Regions from separate parts of the Ralstonia pickettii genome, predicted to be linked through region 1. Evidence: riboswitches for the same ligand, from Rfam matches in the RefSeq annotation. Region 1 holds a riboswitch; the other holds the start of a gene.

Evidence for each region. Region 1 has a riboswitch for glycine ahead of gcvT (glycine cleavage system aminomethyltransferase GcvT). Riboswitches for the same ligand answer to the same signal wherever they lie in the genome.
Region 2: another riboswitch for glycine. It lies ahead of N5B55_RS19860 (D-amino acid dehydrogenase); the one in region 1 lies ahead of gcvT (glycine cleavage system aminomethyltransferase GcvT).

The regions. Positions count from the first base shown of each region.
Region 1 is NZ_CP104381.1:3,180,653-3,190,556, reverse strand. Features, by position in the region: gene gcvP (aminomethyl-transferring glycine dehydrogenase) at 1-1,607, opposite strand, end outside; gene gcvH (glycine cleavage system protein GcvH) at 1,692-2,072, opposite strand; gene gcvT (glycine cleavage system aminomethyltransferase GcvT) at 2,120-3,247, opposite strand; glycine riboswitch at 3,377-3,504, opposite strand; glycine riboswitch at 3,517-3,614, opposite strand; gene N5B55_RS15405 (hypothetical protein) at 3,998-4,324, opposite strand; gene N5B55_RS15400 (UvrD-helicase domain-containing protein) at 4,598-6,718, shown strand; gene N5B55_RS15395 (ABC transporter substrate-binding protein) at 7,279-8,367, opposite strand; gene hemN (oxygen-independent coproporphyrinogen III oxidase) at 8,621-9,904, shown strand, end outside.
Region 2 is NZ_CP104382.1:695,957-705,860, reverse strand. Features, by position in the region: gene dbpA (ATP-dependent RNA helicase DbpA) at 1-878, shown strand, start outside; gene chrA (chromate efflux transporter) at 945-2,180, opposite strand; gene N5B55_RS19870 (ethanolamine ammonia-lyase subunit EutB) at 2,305-3,687, shown strand; gene eutC (ethanolamine ammonia-lyase subunit EutC) at 3,707-4,498, shown strand; glycine riboswitch at 4,563-4,668, shown strand; gene N5B55_RS19860 (D-amino acid dehydrogenase) at 4,814-6,067, shown strand; gene N5B55_RS19855 (porin) at 6,135-7,199, opposite strand; gene N5B55_RS19850 (bifunctional sugar phosphate isomerase/epimerase/4-hydroxyphenylpyruvate dioxygenase family protein) at 7,333-9,213, opposite strand; gene N5B55_RS19845 (IclR family transcriptional regulator domain-containing protein) at 9,352-9,904, shown strand, end outside.

The DNA of each region.
Region 1 (9,904 bases):
GCATTGAGCTTCATGGTGCACGAGCCCAGCGGGATCATCGTGCGGTCGAGCGCGAGATCCTTGTCGGCCAGGCTGCGCAGGTAGCGCAGCATTTCGTGCTCGGAATGGTGTGCGTTGAACACCGGGTGCGTCAGGTACGCGCTCTGGCGGATGAGCGAGGCCGGATACGCATCGGCGACGCCCGCTTCGGTCTGGTCGAAGTCCGGTGCGGCAGCGTGGGCGGCATGCGCGAAGATGTCCCACAGCGCAACGACGTCCGCGCGTGTGACCGTCTCGTCCAGCGAGATGCCCAGTCGCGCATCGTCGATCTGGCGCAGGTTGATGCCGTGCGCCTGTGCTGCGATGTGCAGGTTCGCGGTGCGCGGGCCAGTGGCGACGGTCAGCGTGTCGAAGAACGCGTCGGATTCCAGCGTGTAGCCGATCGCACGCAGGCCGGCTGCCAGCGTGGCGGTCAGGCGGTGTACGCGCTGCGCGATGCGCTTCAGGCCTTGCGGGCCGTGGTAGACGGCGTACATCGACGCCATCACGCCCAGCAGCACCTGCGCAGTACAGATGTTCGAGGTGGCTTTCTCGCGGCGGATGTGCTGCTCGCGCGTTTGCAGCGCGAGGCGGTAGGCCGGATTGCCTTGCGCATCGATCGTCACGCCGACCAGGCGGCCGGGCATCGAGCGCTTGAACGCATCGCGCACGGCCATGTAACCGGCGTGCGGGCCGCCGAAGCCGAACGGCACGCCAAAACGCTGCGTGTTGCCGATCACGACGTCGGCACCCCATTCGCCCGGCGCGGCCAGCAGCGTGAGCGCCAGCAGGTCGGCGGCGGCCACGACCAGACCGCCGGCGGCGTGCACGGCATCGGTCAGCGCCTGGTACGTCGCCAGATCGCCCAGCAGCGCACCGTTGGCGCCCGGGTATTGCAGCAGCACACCGAACGCGTCGTGCTTGGCAGCGTCGGCCGCCGGGCCGGTCACCACTTGCACGCCGATCGGCTCGGCGCGCGTGCGCACGACTTCCAGCGTTTGCGGCAGCACGTCGTCGGCCACGAAGAACACGGTCGACTTCGATTTGCCAATGCGCTGCAGCAGCGTCATGGCTTCGGCAGCGGCGGTCGCTTCGTCCAGCATGGACGCATTGGCGATGTCCATGGCGGTCAGGTCGATCACCATCTGCTGGAAATTCAGCATCGCTTCCAGGCGGCCCTGCGAGATTTCCGGCTGATACGGCGTGTAGGCCGTGTACCAGGCGGGGTTTTCGAGGATGTTGCGCAGGATGACGCCCGGCGTGTGCGTGCCGTAGTAGCCCTGGCCGATCAGGCTCTTGACCACGCGGTTCTGCCCGGCGATGCCGCGCAGCTTGGCAAGCGCCGCTTCTTCGGTCAGCGGCTGCGTGAATTCTCCCAGCGGCATGCCGTCCTGGCGGCGGATGGCCGGCGGGATCACGGCGTCGATCAGCGCGGCGCGGCTGGGGTAGCCCAGCGTGGCCAGCATGGCGGTCTGCTCGTCGGCAGACGGGCCGATGTGACGGAGCGAGAAGGCGTCGCGCGCCTCCAGGTCAGCCAACGTCGGGCGTTCGGCGGCAAGCGCCGAGGAAGCGGGGTGCGGAGCGTTCATGGCAAGGGCTCGAAATTCAGGCGATGCAAGCAATGGCCGATGCGCAGCGCAGGTCAGGGCGCGCGCACCGGCCGGAGGACCGGATTAGCCGATCTTTACTTCGTAATCAGCAGCCGACATCAGGGCGTTCACATCGTCGGCGTTGGTCGGCTTGATCTTGAACAGCCACGCCTCGTAGGCGCCTGCGTTCACGGATTCCGGCGCGCCGGCGGCATCGGCGTTGTTGGCGACGACCTCGCCGGCCACCGGGGCGAAGATGTCGGAAGCGGCCTTGACCGACTCCACCACGGCAATCGCTTCGTCCTTGGCGACGGCGCGGCCGGCTTCCGGCAGCTCCAGGAAGACGATGTCGCCGAGCTGTTCCTGCGCGAAGTCGGTAATGCCGATGGTCAGCGTGCCGTCGGCTTCAACGCGGATCCACTCGTCGTGTTCGGTGTACTTCAGATCGGCGGGGACGTTGCTCATGAAAGGGTTCTCCGGAAAATGGGTATTGGGGGATGCAAATTCGGTGTTCAGCTGACCAGCGCCTTGCCATTGCGCACGAACGGCAGTTTAACCACAGTCGCGGTCAACTTGCGGTCGCGAATTTCGACCTGTACGTCGGTGCCGATGGCCACGTCCTTGGGCAGGCGCGCCAGTGCGATGGAGAGCGACAGGCTCGGGCTGAACGTGCCGCTGGTGATTTCACCGTCACCGGCGGCCGTGATGACCTTTTGGTGGGCGCGCAGCACGCCGCCCTTGTCGCGCAGGATCAGGCCGACGAACTGTTCGCGTTGGCCGCCAGCCTGCAGCGCGGCCTTGCCTGTGAAGTCGCGTTCGCTTTGCAGGTCGACCGTCCAAGCGAGGCCGGCGTCGAGCGGCGAAACGTGCTCGTCCATATCCTGGCCGTAGAGGTTCATGCCGGCCTCCAGGCGCAGCGTGTCGCGCGCGCCCAGGCCTGCCGGGCGCACGCCGGCCTGCAGCAGGCGTTCCCACACGCCTGCGATCTGCGCGGCCGGCACGACCAGTTCGAAACCGTCTTCGCCGGTGTAGCCGGTGCGCGCCACCATGATCTCGCCCACGTTTTCCACGGTGACAAAGCCCGCGTTGAACGGCTTGAGCGCCTCGCCCACGGCCTGCGTGCCGGGCAGCGCGGCGTAGGTCTTGGCGCGCGCATTCGGGCCTTGCACGGCCAGAATGCCCAGCGGCTCGGCGCCCGCGTTGTTGTCGGAGCGGCGCGGCGTGATGGTCACGTCGGTGCCGGCGGCCGCGTTCTGCGCGACGATCCATTCCAGGTCCGTCGGTGCGGTGCCGGCGTTGACGACCAGGCGGAACCAGTCTTCGCGGAAGAAGTAGACGATCAGGTCGTCGATCACGCCGCCCTTGGGGTTCAGCATGCAACTGTAGAGCGCCTTGCCGGGCGTCTGGAGCTTGTCGACGTTGTTGGCGAGCAGCCCACGCAGGAAGTCGCGCACACGCGCCCCGGTGAGGTCGACCACGCACATGTGCGAGACGTCGAAGACGCCGGCGTCCTGGCGCACCGCGTGATGTTCTTCGATCTGGGAGCCGTAGTTGACGGGCATGTCCCAGCCGCCAAAGTCGACCATGCGGGCGCCCAGCGAGCGGTGGATGGCATTGAGCGGCGTGTGTTGGAGCGTCATGGAATCTCTCGGCAGAGGCGCCGCCACTGTGGCCGGGCGCGGCGCGTTATTCGGGACCAGAAAAGCAAAAAGGCCACCCGCGCAGCCTGATGCCTCATGGTGACGCCATGAAGATCAACAAGCTGCGCAGATGGCCCCTCTGTCCTTGGTACCTGAGAGATTGCGAAGCGGGGCGCATAGCGGTGCGCGCCGTTCGTGAGCCCCTTCGGTGGGCGCCCGCAGTGGTCGTGCGGCGCCAGCTCTCCAGAGTGCGGTCGGACGCATGTCCGCCGATCCGCCCGGTCCTGGATGCCTGAGAGTTTTCGGGTGCTACCCCTTCGGCGGCGCCTTGCCGTGTACGGCGGGCACGCTCTCCCGGATGGATGGGCGGAATTTACGGAAGGGGGATGGGATTGTCAATTGGGGTGGACTTGGCGGTTTCGGGTTGGGGGGAGGGCTGGATTTTTTGTGCTTGTGGTGCATCCCTTGTTTCATCCCCTGCCGGGGCTGACTCACTTTCTTTGGTCTTGCCCAAAGAAAGTAAGCAAAGAAATGCGCGCCCGAGATGGCGAAAGGCTCCTTCAATTTCCGTAACCGGGCGGAGACGGGGAAAACTCGCTGCGCTCAGACAGTTCCCCGTCTTTTTTCCGCCCGCTTACGAAAATTGAAGGCGCCATCTAGGGCAGGACCGTCAAAGGCCAAAGACAACGGCCACACCGTCGGGGCGCGGGCGGGAGCGCCTTGTTCGGGTGTGGCTGGTCTTGCTTTGACTTACTTGCCGATTTGGCGGCTGACCTGGTTTTCCTGCTGGTTCAGCGTGCGCTGCTCCTGTTTGGTGATGTGCCCACCGTTTTGGGCCGCCATGTCGCGCTCTTCCTGGCGAATCTGGCGGTCTTCCTTGTGCAGCTGGCGCGCCTGGCCCTTCGTGATTTCGCCTTCCTTCACTTCATTGTGGATGCGCTTGTTCTGGTTGGCGAGGCGGTGGTTGACCTCGGCGCGGCGCGGGTGGTTCTTTTGCCATTGCGTCTGGGCGAAGGCGCCGGTGGTGGCGGACAGGGCGACGGCGGTTACAGCCAGGATCTTGACGATGCGGTTCATGGTTTCTTCCTCCGGTGGGCGGCTGACCGATTCAGCCGCTGTCCTGTCCATAACGGCACGTTTTGGCTCCGGGCTGACCGTCATCGTGTAACGGGGCGTAAGCGGTGTAACGGCCGGAAGCAAAGCGAGGGGCGCAAACGCGTGCGGTGCGGTATTGGCACCTCCGACGGCGCCCCGGCAAACGGCTTTTCATCGGCTCAATCGATGCAAAGGCGCCGTGCTACCATCGCCCTCCGCTGTCGTTCCCGCCTGCTTTTTCTTCCGCCTGTTCCCATGTCTTCCGGTCTCGCCCACGGGCTCAATGCTGCCCAATCCGAAGGTGTGCATTACCTCGACGGCCCATGCCTGGTGCTGGCCGGGGCGGGCTCGGGCAAGACGCGCGTGATCACGCAGAAGATCGCGCACCTGATTCTCGACAAGGGCTTCGAGCCCAAGCACATCGCCGCGGTGACGTTCACCAACAAGGCGGCCAAGGAAATGCAGGAGCGCGTGGCCAAGCTGATGGACGGCAAGACGCGCGAAGACGGCAAGCGCATTCCCATCAAGCAGTTGACGGTCTGTACGTTTCACTCGCTGGGCGTGCAGATCCTCCGGGCGGAAGCCGAGCATGTCGGCCTCAAGCCACGTTTCTCGATCATGGATTCGGACGATTGCTTCGGCATGATCCAGGAGCAGCTCGCGACCACCGACAAGCAGTTGATCCGCCGCGTGCAGAGCACGATCTCGCTATGGAAGAACGGTCTCGTCGACCCGGACACGGCGATTGCCGAGGCGCTCGCCAACAACAACGTCGATGACCACCAGGCGGCGCTCGTCTATCGCAACTACGTGGCGACGCTGCACGCGTATCAGGCGGTGGACTTCGACGACCTGATCCGTATTCCCGCCGAGCTGTTCGCGCGCAATGAAGAGGTGCGCCTGAAGTGGCAGAACCGTCTGCGCTACTTCCTGGTCGATGAATACCAGGACACCAACGCCTGCCAGTATCAGCTGCTGAAGCTGCTGGCGGGCGGCTCGCACCTGCGTGCGCCGGCCTTTACGGCGGTGGGCGACGACGATCAGGCCATCTACGGCTGGCGTGGCGCCACGCTCGACAACCTCAAGCTGCTGCAGACGGATTTCCCCAACCTGAAGGTCATCAAGCTGGAGCAGAACTACCGCTCCACGGTGCGCATTCTGAATGCCGCCAACGCGGTCATCGCACAGAATCCGAAGCTGTTCGAGAAGACGCTGTGGAGCGAGCACGGCATGGGCGACGCGATCAACGTCACCAGCGCCAACGACGAGGAGCACGAAGCCGAAAGCGTCGTCTTCAAGCTCTCTGCCCACAAGTTCGAGCGCCGCGCGCAGTTTCGGGATTACGCGATCCTGTATCGCGGCAACTTCCAGGCGCGCCTGTTCGAGCAGATCCTGCGCCGCGAGCGCATTCCGTACGTGCTCTCGGGCGGGCAAAGCTTTTTCGACAAGGCCGAGATCAAGGATCTGTGCGCGTATCTGCGCCTGATTGCCAACGCGGATGACGACCCCGCCTTCATTCGCGCCATCACCACGCCCAAGCGCGGTGTGGGCAATGCGACGCTCGAAGTGCTGGGTTCGTTTGCCGGGCAGGCCAAGGTGTCGCTGTTCGAGGCGGCGATGATGGGCGGCATCGAAGCGCAGCTCGCGCCGCGCCAGCTGGAGCCGCTGCGCGTGTTCTGCGAATTCATCGTGCGGCTGTCGGACCGCGCCGCCAAGGAGCCCGCCGCCACGCTGCTCGACGAGATGATGGAAGGCATCCATTACGAGGCCTACCTGTACGACACCTACGACGAGCGCCAGGCCCAGAACAAGTGGACCAACGTGCTGGAGTTTCTCGACTGGCTCAAGCGCAAGGGCACCAAGCCCGAAAAGGATGACGACGAAGAAGCCACGGGCTTCGACAATGCCGATGGCTTGATGGACACCGGCAAGAACCTGCTGGAACTCACGCAGACCATCGCGCTGATCAGCATGCTCGAAGGGAAGGAAGAGGATCCGGATGCGGTGCGCCTGTCCACGCTGCACGCGAGCAAGGGGCTGGAGTATCCGCATGTGTTCCTGGTCGGCGTGGAAGAGGGCATCTTGCCGCACTGCCGCGAAGACGATGAGTTGACCGACGAGAAGATCGAAGAGGAACGGCGGTTGATGTATGTGGGCATCACGCGGGCGCAGCGCAGCCTGCATATCAGCTGGTGCAAGAAGCGCAAGCGGGCGCGGGAGACGGTGGTGTGCGAGCCGTCACGCTATATCGCTGAGATGAAGCTTGGAGAGGATGCCGGGCCGACGCCGGAGGACACCATGCCGGCGATGTCGCCGAAGGATCGGTTGGGGGCGTTGAAGGGGTTGTTGGCGGCTAAGAAACCTGTGGCTTCGTGAGTCGGTTTTGGGTTTTGGGTTTTTGTTTTTGGTTTTGGTGCATCCCTTGTTTCATCCCCTGCCGGGGCTGACTCACTTTCTTTGTCTTGCCAAAGAAAGTAAGCAAAGAAAGGCGCGCCCGAGATGGCGAAAGATTCCTTCAATTTCCGTAACCGGGCGGAGGCGGGGAAAACTCGCTGCGCTCAGACAGTTCCCCGCCTTTTTTCCGCCCGCTTACGAAAATTGAAGGCGCCATCTAGGGCAGGAAAGTCAAAGGACAAAGCCACCCCCTCTGGGCACAAGCCCAAACGACAAAGGCCAACCGCGCGATGGGTTGGCCTTTCTCTTTTGACGTTGAGCCCTTGATGGCGCCTTGAATTTTTGTGAGCGGGCGGATCAAGGAAGGAGGCTGTCTGAGCGTAGCGAGTTTGCCTCCTTCCCCGCACGGTCACACAAATTCAAGGGGAAGTCGCCATCTCGGGCGCGCCTGTCTTTTGCTTACTTTTCTTTGGCAAGACAAAGAAAAGTGAGTCGGTCCCGGCAGGGAACGAAAGGGGGATAAACCACCAACTCCAAAGAAATCAATTCCCCGCTCCCTGAATGTAATTCAGATCAACAAATTCGCTCCCCCGATTCCCACGCGTGAAATCCAGCGTGAACCCGCCCACATCAACGCGCGTCTGCAACGCGCGCCGCAGTTCCACGCCGGTCACCTTGCCGCCCGCGGCATTCATCGCCTGAACCAAATACACCGCGGCGATATACCCCGATAGCGTCGCGGCGGAAGGCGGCTCATCCAGAAACTGCTTCATCCGCGCCATATGCTCGCGCGCGACCTTGGTGACGCCGCTGGCCGGGTTTGGCACCGTCTGGGCGAGCAGCATGCCGCCGCTGTAGCCCGAGCCCAGGATTTCGCGCGCCACTTGAGGGTTGACGGACGACAGCCCGACCAGAAAGCCATACCAGCCCTGCTGCGCGAGCGCACGTCCGACGGTGGCGTAGGTGAGCGTGTCGCCGGCGACGAACACCGCTGTGGGCTTTGTCGGCGCGATGCGGGCCGCAAGCTCGGCCGGGTCTCCGGTGAGTGTGTAAAGGTCCAGCGTTTCGGCAGCATTTCCCTTGCCGATCGAGCCACGCAGGCGCACCCCGAGTTGCGGATCGAAGCCCGCTGCCGTGACGAGTGCAATTCGCCGCATGCCGAACTGCCGCAGCCGGTTGTGTGCGGCGACGATTTCGTGGTCGTAATCGGGACGGATGAACAAAACGTTGTCGGCGGTCGACGTCGCACCTGAGAGCGGGGCGAGCAATGGCACATTGCGCCGTGCGATCTCGGGAGACGCTGCCAGCACCGGCAGCAAGCGCTCGCTTACGCCAAAGAGCAACTCGACATGGTCGCGTTCGATCATGTCAACGGCCTGCGGGATGGCTTCGTTGAGCGCCACCTCCCGCCGGACGAGGCTGATGCGCCGGCCCTTGATGCCGCCGCTCTGGTTGGCTGCATCGAAAGCCACCTTGGCGCCCGCCATGAAGTCGCGCGCATAGTCGGCCTGGTCTGCGCCGCGCTCGATCAGTTGCCCCACGACGAACGACGTGCCTTGTGCATGCGCCGCCAACGCGACGGCCGCGCAGGCCAGTGCGCACGCGCAGCGGCGTGCCAGTCTCTGCCACATGGTGCTTCCCCCAAAAGACGAGTCGACGGCCTGTGCTGTTGTGTTGTTTTGACGGCCGGGCGCACGACTGGCGACGAGGCCTTGGCGCCGATCGCCGATGTTAGGGGGCAGAACATGACAGATCGGTGAAGTTGGGGCCCTCCCAACGGAGGGTGAGGCGCGTTTGAACAGGTGTGGACGCACGTTGACACATATCAACGCGGCACCCCCATCGCGGTTTTAGGATGAACCATCGCCCCACCAGAACCGCCCCATGTTTCCGTTCGCCAAGCCGGTCGACCCTCCGTCTGCCGCCCCCGACTCCGCCTTCCGCTGGTCGGCACCGCAGGTGCGCGCGCTCGCACAGCGCTTTGATACGCACGGCCCGCGCTACACCTCATATCCGACGGCGGACCGCTTCCACAATCGGTTCGGCAACGCCGACTATCTCGACGCCTTGCACCGCCGCGCCGCGATCGCGCCAGCGTTGCATGCGCCGCTGTCGCTGTACATGCACCTGCCGTTCTGCGCGAATCTTTGCTACTACTGCGGCTGCAACAAAGTGGTCACGAAGGATCGCTCGCGCAGTGCCCGCTACGTTGACACCCTTGCGCGCGAGATGGCGATGGTGGCCGACCAGATCGGCCCACTGCGCCGCGTGACGCAGCTGCATTGGGGCGGCGGCACACCGACGTTTCTTGCGCACGATGAGATGCGCGCCGTGATGGCCGCCACGCGCGAGCATTTTGCGCTGACGGGCGACGCCGAAATTTCCGTCGAACTCGACCCGCGCCACGCTGACGAAGGCACGCTGGAAGTCCTCGCCGAGATCGGCTTTAACCGCGCAAGCCTAGGCATCCAGGACTTCGACCCCGAAGTTCAACGCGCCATCCGCCGCATCCAGAGCGTGGAAGAGACGCGCCGCGTGGTCGACACCGCACGTCGGCTGCGGTTCGAATCGATCAGCTTCGACCTGATCTACGGCTTGCCGCATCAGCGCACCGAGACCTTCAACGCCACGCTCGATCGCGTGCTGGAGATGGCGCCCGACCGGCTGTCCGTCTACAGCTACGCGCATCTGCCGCATCTGTTCAAGCCGCAGCGCCGTATCGACGTGCTTGCGCTGCCGACCGCCGACGAAAAGCTCGATTTGCTCGCGATGACGGTCGAGCGCCTCGTTGCCGAGGGCTATGTCTATATCGGCATGGACCACTTCGCGCGGCCTGATGATGCGCTAGCCATCGCGCAGCGTGAAGGGCGGCTGCAGCGCAACTTCCAGGGGTATTCCACGCACGCCGATTGCGACATGCTGGCGTTTGGCGTGTCGGCCATCAGCCGCGTCGGCGATGTGTATGCGCAGAACGAGAGGGATCTCGACGCGTACTACGCGCGCATCGATGCCGGCGAACTGGCCGTGCTGCGCGGCATGTCGCTCACGCCGGACGACCACGTGCGCCGCGCATTGATCGGCGAGCTGATGTGCGGATTTGCCTTGGACATGCGCGTATTTGGCGCGCGCCACGGGCTGGACTTCAAGCGCAGCTTTGCGAGCGAGCTG
Region 2 (9,904 bases), on a different replicon from region 1:
CGGTCGTGCGCCAATGCCCGGCCGACCGGCAAACGCTGCTGTTCTCGGCAACGTACCCGGAAGGCATTGCGAAGCTGAGCCAGCGGATTCTGCGCAACCCGAAAGAAGTAAAACTCCAAGAGCGCCACGACGACAGCAAGATTCGCCAGCGCTTCTACGAGGTGACCGACAGCCAGCGGCTGCATGCGGTCGGGCTGCTGCTCAAGCACTATCGGCCGGTGAGCACGCTCGCGTTCTGCAACACGAAGCAGCAATGCCGGGACCTGCTCGACGTGCTGCGCGCGCAGGGCATTCACGCGCTGGCGTTGCATGGCGAACTCGAACAGCGCGAACGCGACCAGGTGTTGATCCAGTTCGCGAACCGCAGTTGCTCGGTGCTGGTTGCGACAGACGTTGCCGCGCGCGGGCTCGATATCGCGCAGCTCGAAGCGGTGATCAACGTTGACGTGACGCCTGATCCCGAAGTGCATGTGCACCGGATTGGCCGCACAGGCCGAGCCGATGACAACGGCTGGGCGTTGAGCCTCGCCAGCATGGACGAGATGGGCCGCGTCGGCAACATCGAAGAAGCGATGGGCCGTGAGGTCGAATGGCACAAACTCGACGAGCTTGATACCGGCAACGATGCGCCGCTGCTGCCGCCCATGGAAACGCTGCAGATTCTGGGTGGGCGCAAGGAGAAGATCCGCCCCGGCGATGTGCTCGGCGCACTGACCGGGGATGCCGGCTTTCGCGGCGACCAGATCGGCAAGATCAACGTGACGGAATTCTCGACCTACGTCGCGGTCGAACGCGGCATCGCGCGCGAGGCGCTGCGCAAGCTCAATGCCGGCACGATGAAGGGCAAGAAAGTCAGGGTTCGGTTGATGGATGAGTGACGCGGGTGCTCTGCGCGGCTACCGGTTGCCAATTACCGGTTGCCGCTCGCGGGGAAGCGCGGCGTTTCAGCCCAGCATGGCGGCGGCGACCCCTGCCGCCGCACACAACGCCACCACGATCAACGGTGGCGTTTTCCATCGTGTCAGCAGCAAGAACGCAATCACCGCGACGGAAACATCGCTCCATGACCGGACTGCGCTCGTCCAGACGGGCGTGTAAAGGGCGAACGCCAGCAATCCAACCACGGCCGCATTCACACCCGCCAGCACAGCCGCCATGGAACGACGCGCGCGCAACGCCTGCCAATAAGGCAATGCCGCGATGACCAGCAGCAGGCCCGGCAGAAAAATGCCCACCGTGGCCAGTGCAGCCCCGGCCCAGTGGTTCAGCCCCGGCCCGATCGTCCAGCCGAGAAAGGCGGCAAAGGTGAACAACGGCCCCGGCACGGCCTGCGCAGCACCGTAGCCCGCGAGGAAATCGTTCGGGGTGACCCAACCCGTGGCGACCGTCTGATGCTCCAGAAGCGGAAGCACGACGTGCCCGCCCCCGAATACCAACGCGCCTGAACGATAGAACGCGTCGAAGACCTTGGCGGGCATCCACGGATGAAGCTCCGCGACCACCGGAAGGCCGAACAGCAGCGCACAGAACAGCACCAAGCTGCCAATGCTGGCCGCGTGGGGCACCCGGAATGCGGTTTCCTGCCCCTTCCCCGCTCCGCCACTGGCTCGCTGGGACGATCGACATAACGCCAGCCCAAGCCCGGCGCCGAGCACGATGACGACGAGTTGCGCGTAAACAGTCGTCAGCGCGCTGAGCACGGTGATGCTGATCAACGCAATGCCCGCGCGCTGCCAGTCAGGACAAAGCTTGCGCGCCATGTCCCACACGGCCTGCGCCACCACCGCAACGGCAACCAGCTTCAAACCGTGGATCAGGCCAGTTCCAACCGGGCCGCCCAGGCGCGGCGCGAGCATCGCAAAGGCCAGCAGCAACAGGACGGAGGGCAGCGTAAAGCCGCACCACGCCGCCAACCCGCCGCGCCATCCCGCCCGGAGCAGCCCGACAGAAAACCCGACCTGGCTGCTCGCAGGCCCCGGCAGGAACTGGCACAGCGCAACCAGATCGGTGAATGTGGCGTCGTCCAGCCAGCGCCGACGCTCCACGAACTCGCGGCGGAAATAGCCGATATGCGCGACCGGGCCGCCAAAACTCGTGAGACCCAGCCTGAGGAAAACCGCCAGCACTTCCATGGCAGACGCCGCTTGATGTGTGCGGGACGGAGTGGCAGATGCGGTCATTGGCGCAGGATATCGACGCTTGAGAAACGCGTATTAGAACATTGCAGCCATGGCTTGGAAGGCAACTAAAGTGGCAGGATAGATATTGCCGTCACCGTCATTGGACGCTTTCGCGTATCCCATCATGCACTTCGCTCAGGCCATTGGCGCACAGCGCCATGTGTTCAAGGATCTCAAGACGCTGCTGGCCAAAGCCAGCCCGGCACGCTCAGGCGATTATCTGGCAGGCCTGGGCGCAGCCAGCGAAGCCGAACGCATGGCCGCACGGATGGCACTGGCAGACGTGCCGCTGTCGACGTTCCTTAACGAAGCGCTGATCCCTTATGAACAGGACGAGGTCACCCGCCTGATTGTTGACCGGCACGACGCTCAGGCCTTCCAGCCGATCGCCTCGCTCACGGTGGGCGAATTCCGCAACTGGCTGCTCCTGCATGAGACCGACAGCCAGGCACTGGCCGGCACCGCGCCCGGCATCACGCCGGAAATGGCTGCAGCGGTCAGCAAGTTGATGCGCAATCAGGACCTGATCGCCGTGGCACGCAAGTGCCGCGTCGTCACGCGCTTTCGCAACACCATCGGGTTGCCCGGCCGACTGTCAGTCCGGCTGCAGCCAAATCACCCGACGGACGATCCCAAAGGCATTGCAGCGTCGATCATCGACGGCCTGCTCTATGGGTGCGGCGATGCGACCATCGGCATCAACCCCGCTGGCGACAATCTCGGTGCCATTGTCTCGCTGCTGCGATTGGTCGATGAACTGCGCAATCGCTACGCCATCCCCACGCAGTCGTGCGTGCTGACCCATGTGACCAACACACTGCGCGCCATTGACCAGGGCGCGCCGGTTGACCTGGTGTTTCAGTCGGTGGCGGGCAGCGAGCAGGCCAACGCAGGCTTCGGCATCAGCCTCGCCTTGCTGGCGGAAGCGCACGATGCTGCGCAGGGCCTGGCGCGCGGTACGGTCGGCAACAACGTGATGTATTTCGAGACCGGCCAGGGCAGCGCGTTGTCGGCCAATGCGCATCACGGCATCGATCAGCAAACGATGGAAGCCCGTGCTTATGCCGTGGCGCGGGCGTTCTCGCCGTTGCTGGTCAACACGGTTGTCGGCTTTATCGGGCCGGAGTATCTCTACGATGGCAAGCAGATCATCCGCGCCGGGCTGGAAGACCACTTCTGCGGCAAGCTGATGGGCCTGCCAATGGGTTGCGACGTCTGCTACACGAACCACGCAGAGGCCGACCAAGACGACATGGATACGCTGCTTACGCTGTTTGGCGTGGCGGGCATCCATTTCATCATGGGGGTGCCGGGCGCCGACGACATCATGCTGAACTACCAGAGCACGTCGTTTCATGACGCCCTCTATCTGCGCGACACGCTGGGGTTGCGCCCCGCACCGGAGTTCGAGACGTGGCTGCAAAGCATGGGCATCGTCGATACTGCCGGCCGCCTGCAAGACGCCACGGCGCGGCAACCGCTGTTGCAGCTGGCTCACGCGCTGTGAATTCGTTGGGACGCCGCTCATGCCGAAACACTCCCTCGTTCAGCTGAATCCGTGGGCGCACCTGCGCGCCTTTACCGACGCCCGTATCGCGCTGGGCCGTGCCGGCAACAGCCAGACGACCGACGCCGTACTTGCGTTTGGCGTGGCGCATGCCCAGGCGCGCGATGCCGTGCACTTGCCGCTCGATCGCGCCGCAATTGCGGCCGCCCTCGAACAGGCGGGCTTCACGGCGGTGGCCGTGCATAGCGCGGCTGCTGAGCGCGCGGAGTATCTGCGCCGTCCCGACCTTGGCCGTCGGCTCGACGATGCCAGCCGCGCAAGGCTTGGTGCGTTGCGGCCAGCGCAGCCATTCGATGTGGTGTTCGTGATTGCCGATGGCCTCTCCGCTTTGGCGGCGCAAAGCCATGCCGTGCCACTGCTGTGCAGCGTGCGTGAGCGCCTGCCGGCCGGGTGGTCGATCGGCCCAGTCGCCATCGCCGAGCAGTCCCGCGTTGCCCTGGGGGACGAGATCGGTGCGTTGCTTGGCGCCCGGCAGGTGGTGATGTTGATCGGTGAGCGGCCGGGGTTGAGTTCGCCTGACAGCCTGGGCATTTACCTGACCTACGCGCCGCGCGTTGGCCGCTCCGATGCGGAGCGCAACTGCATTTCCAATGTGCGGCCGGCCGGCCTGGCCTATGACCAGGCAGCGACCCGGCTGATGTTCCTGCTCAATGGCGCGCTGGCGCTCGGCCGCAGCGGCGTGGACCTGAAGGACGACACGCCTCCCGTTGCATCCGCTACAGCGCGACTTGCCGAACGTCACGACCCGTGACACACTCGCTCCCGCTGCCCCCACCGGCAGCACGCAGGCGCGGCTGACGCACCAACGACAGCTGCAACACGCCGCAGGAGAGACCGGGCTCACCGCACATACGCGCACCGCCCGGCGCCGATGGAGCAACCACCCCGGAAACTCTCAGGCAAAAGGACTGTGGCGTCGACTGCGAATCTGGAGAGAGGCGTACACGCGTGCGCCCACCGAAGGGGAAGGCGCCAGCGCTGCTCGTGCCCAAGCTCTCAGGTCCCAAGACAGATGGGGTGAGCCGACCGGATCGTCCGGTCATCACATCACTCCATAGGGACCGCCATGACGCACATCGTCATCGTCGGCGCCGGCATATCCGGCGTCACCACTGCCTACACGCTCTCGCAACTCGGCTATCAGGTCACGGTGCTCGACCGCCACCTGTACCCGGCCATGGAAACCTCGTTCGCCAACGGCGGGCAGCTTTCCGCCAGCAACGCAGAAGTCTGGAACAGCACCGGCACGCTGCTCAAAGGCATCAAATGGATGCTGCGCAACGACGCCCCGCTGCTGCTCAATCCCAAGCCCTCGTGGCACAAATACTCGTGGATCGGCGAGTTCGTCGCCAGCATCGCGCACTACCGCCGCAACACCATCGAGACCACCCGCATGGCCATCGAGGCACGCAAGCATCTGTTTGCGATGGCCGAACGGGAGCAGATCGATTTCGACCTGCAGAAGCGCGGCATTCTGCACGTCTATCACGACAAGGCCAGCTTTGCGGCAGCAGGCAAGGCCAACGCCCTGCTCGTCGCCGGCGGGCTTGAGCGGCACGCCGTGAGCCCCGAGGAGATTGCCGCCATTGAGCCGACGCTGCGCGGCAACTACTACGGCGGCTATTTCACCGCATCCGACGCCACCGGTGACATCCACAAGTTCACGCGCGGCCTGGCGCAGGCGTGTGAGAAGCGCGGCGTGCGATTCATGCACGGCGTGGATGTGCGCGATGTGGAAACCTCCGAAAGCGGCGTGCGCCTGCTGTTGCAAACCACGCTCGATGACCGCCTTTCCACCACCGCGGCGAATGTCGTACAGGACCTTGCCGCCGATGCGATGGTCGTGTGCGCGGGCGTGGGCAGCCGGCATATCGCACAACTGGTGGGCGATCGCATCAACGTGTATCCGGTCAAGGGCTATTCGATCACCGTGCACCTGGACGACGATGCCAGCGTGCAAGGCGCGCCGTGGGTCAGCCTGCTGGATGAGAGCGCAAAGATCGTGACGAGCCGCCTGGGCACTGGCCGCTTCCGCGTGGCGGGCACGGCGGAATTCAACGGCTACAACCGCGACATCCGCGCGGACCGCATCGAACCGCTGGTGGCGTGGACGCGCCGCAACTTTGCGATTGGTACGTCGCGTGTGGTGCCCTGGGCCGGCTTGCGCCCGATGATGCCGGACATGATGCCGCGCGTCGGCCGTGGGCGGCACGCGCGCGTGTTCTACAACACGGGCCATGGGCATCTGGGCTGGACGCTGTCTGGCGCAACCGCTGCCATGGTAGGCGACGTGATCGCGCGAGATTGCCCGCTGCATTGATCGCAGCATGAAAAAAGCCCGCCGGAACATTGGCGGGCTTTTTTCATTGCGAGAACGAACCAAGCAGTCAGAACTTGTGTCGCACGCCCAGCATCACGCCCAACCGCGAGTTGTTGCCGTACGTGTTGCCCGAATTGTTGAATGCGGCGGCGCTGTTCAGAGCAACCCAGGCGCCCTGCAGGCGGGTGTAGTCAACTTCGGCGTAGACGTCGGTGCGCTTGCTGAAGGCGTAGTCGAGCATGCCCGCGGTGGTCAGGCGCTTGCCGCTGGCATCGAGGTGTTTCATCCAGTCGTACTGCACGGTGCCGATGAAGCTCAGTGCGCCGGAGATCGGCACCTTTGCGCCAACATAGGCGGCTTGGTTCTTGTAGTCGGCCACGTCGAGACGGCTGTTCGTATAGCCGAGGTACCACGTGGCAATCGACGTATCGAGCTTGCCGCCAAAGCCCCAGACCGTCTGCTTGCTGGCCAGCGCTGCCGGCACCGCGCCGAAGAACGCCGACGACACATCGCGCGTGACCTGATACACCGCGCCCACTTCAGCCGGGCCCATGCTGTAGACGATCGAGCCAGCACCGGCCGAACTTTTGCTGAAGCTGCCGGCCTGCTCGCCAAACGTCCATGCGCCGGCAAGCTGCAGGCCCCCGAACGACTTGATGTATTTGACCGTGTTGTCGTAGCGCAGGCCGGTGTAGTTGCCACCCTGATAGCCGACGATGGAGTTGTTGGCAAACGCCATTGCCTCGTATGAAGACAACACCTCGTGCGCCAGCGTGTATTGCCGGCCGAGGTACAGCTTGCCGTAGTCGCCTTCCAGGCCGACCACCGCGGTACGTCCGAACAGACGCCCGCCCTGCTGGCTGCCACCGGTGTCAGGAAAGAACCCCGATTCGAGGATGAACATGGCCTTGGTGCCGCCACCCAGATCTTCGGTGCCACGCAGGCCCCAGCGGCTGCCCGTCAGCACGCCGTCCATCATCTGCAGATTGCTGTTGCCTGCCGCGTTTTCGTGCGTGCTGTAGCGGATGGTGGTGTCGATCAGCCCATAGAGCGTGACACCGCCCGCGCTTTGGGCCGCTGCCGGCAGGCTCGTGGCTCCGAGTACCAGTGCGGCGATCATTGTCTTGTTCATGGCTCCCTTGTCTCCTTGTATCGATATGGCGGGTGTGGATGTGCGATGGCCGCCCGCGCAGCCGTTGCTACGTTGAAATCGCCCACGACTGCACTGGCCCAGGGCGGGTGATGGGTGGATCGGTGGAGTGGGTTCAGCCGCCGGGGTTGGCGTCTTGGCGGCTCAACTGGGCCTGCACAGCCATGCGCACGCCGGCGTTTGCTGCGCCGTAGCCCAGGTAGCCGTTGCGCTGGACAAGCTCGAAGAAGAAGCGCTCGCGAAACGGTTCGGTGTAGGCGTGCAGGAAATCGCCGAAAGGGTCGCGGTCGTAGAGCAGTCCGTCGTCATGCAGGCGCGTGACCAGTGCATCGTCGAGCCCGAGCCGGGCAGCGACGTCGTCGTAATAGTTCTCGGGCACGTGCTGCAGGTGGGCGGCACTGCGGTCGATGGCTTCAATGGTTTCGAACAGCCGCTCGGTGCGCAAGGCAATGTGATGCACGCCTGAGCCTGCGTAGGCGGCAATGAAACGACCGGTGGCCGTGCGCCCGCTTTCCGATACGTTGAGCGGAATTCGCACGTTGCGATCCGGGCTCACCATGGCGCGGCTCTTCACAAGGCCGTACGGGTCGGCAATCTCCTGCATCGCTTCAGCCTGCATGCCGAAGATGGCGCGGTAGAACAGCACGAAGCTATCAAGCCGATGCGCCGGCAGCGCCTGTGCAACGTGGTCGATCGATGCCCACCCCGCATCGTCCTGCACTTGCGGCAGCAAGACAAAATCGCTCTCGTAGATGCTGCGATCGGCCTGGCGATCGTCGATCAAATAGAGCAACGTGCCGTCAGGCGCGCGCAGCGCTGGAATGCTGCGCTCCCTTGGGCCCACCGGCCCGCGCCATTCCTGAGCGCACAGTTCGCGTGCGCGTGCGATGGCGCGCTCGGCATCGTCCACCCGCAGGCCGATCGCGCAGACAGACGGACCATGCAGCTCGAAATGCTCCGACGCCGCGCTGTCCTGCTCCATGTTCAGGATCACGTTGACGCCGCCTTGCCGATACAGGTCGACAGCCTTGGAGCGATGGTGCCCCGCAAGGGTAAAACCCAGCGCGCGCAGGCGCGTTTCAAGCTCCCGTCCGGCCGGGGCGTCCACGGCAAACTCGAGGAAATCCACGCCGCCAAAACGAGCGGGGGCCGGCAATGGCGCACCGCCCGCCTCGGACTCCAGCCAGCGCAGCGAGCGCATGCCGTCGAGCGCGGTCAAGCGCGCAGGCGCTGCACGAAACTCGTCATTGAAGACTTCGAGCGACAGCGGGCCGGTGTAGCCCGCGGCAAGCAGGTCGCGTGCAAATGCCGTGACGGCCAACTCGCCCTGCCCTGGGAAATTGCGGTGATGGCGGCTCCAGGACAGTACGTCCATCGACAACTTCGGGGCATCCGCAAACTGCACGAAGAAGAGCTTGTCCGCCGGCACCTCGATGAGGCCATCCAGCGAGTCGCCCAGCGCGAGCGTGTGAAAGCTGTCGAGAATCAGCCCCAGCGCCGAATGATCTGCCTGCTTGACGATCTGCCACGCCTGGCGCCACGTCCGGGTGTGCCGCCCCCAGGCCAGCGCCTCGTAGCCGACGCGCAGCCCGCGCCGGCCCGCAGCATCTGCCATCTGGCGCAGGTCGTCTGCAGCACGCGCCGGATTGTCGATGGCGATGTCCTGTGTGTTGCTGCACACCAGCACCATCTCAACGCCCAGCTCGGCCATGACGTCGAACTTGCGCTCCGCGCGGGCGAGGTTGCGGGCAACAAACTCACGCGGCATGGCCTCGAAATCGCGGAACGGCTGGTACAGCATGATCGCCAGCCCAAGGTCTGCTGCCATCTGCCGCACGCGCGCCGGCGAGCCGTCGAAGTTCAGCAAATCGTTCTCGAACATCTCCATGCCGTCAAAGCCGGCAGCGGCTGCCGCTTCCAACTTTTCAGGCAGCGTGCCGGACAGGCACACGGTGGCGATGCATTTGGGATGGCGCGCTGCGCGGAGCGGATTCATGGCGAAGCGTGGGTCGGGCGTCTGTCAATGCCCGCAGCGTAGGTGCCGAGCCCTGACGCTCACAAGCGGCATTCGCGCAACAGCGTGCGATGATCGTACAATCGTGCGCACATATCGCTCGTTTTTAGGGTTATCGCCATGACGAAGGAACCGCTGAACCGGCGCGACTGGATCGCCGGATTGGAAAAAGGGCTCGCGATCCTGGAGGCGTTCGATCACGAGCACCCGCGCCTGACACCCACCCAGGCAGCAGAGCTGACAGGTCTGACCCGCACCGCTGCGCGCCGCTACCTCCTGACGCTCGAGCACCTGGGCTACCTCACCAGCGAAGGGACACTGTTCAGCCTGACCCCGCGGGTGCTGAAGGTGGGCTGGTCCTACTTTGATTCGGCGCGGCTGCCACGCACGGTGCAGCCTTTCCTGCAACAGGTGACCGCCGCCGTTGGGGAGGTGGCGTACCTCAGCGTGCTGGACGACTGGGAACTCGTCTTCATCTCGCGCACCAGCACCAGCCGCGTCATGAGCACGGGGTTCGTGCTGGGCGCCCGCGTGCCGGCGCCGCTTGCGTCGGCCGGGGTGATGATGCTGGCCGCGCAACCCGAGCAGAAGGTCAAGGCATGGCTGGAAACGTGCGTGCTGACGCCCTATACGCCCTACACGATCCTGCAGCGCGACCGTCTGTTCGATGAAA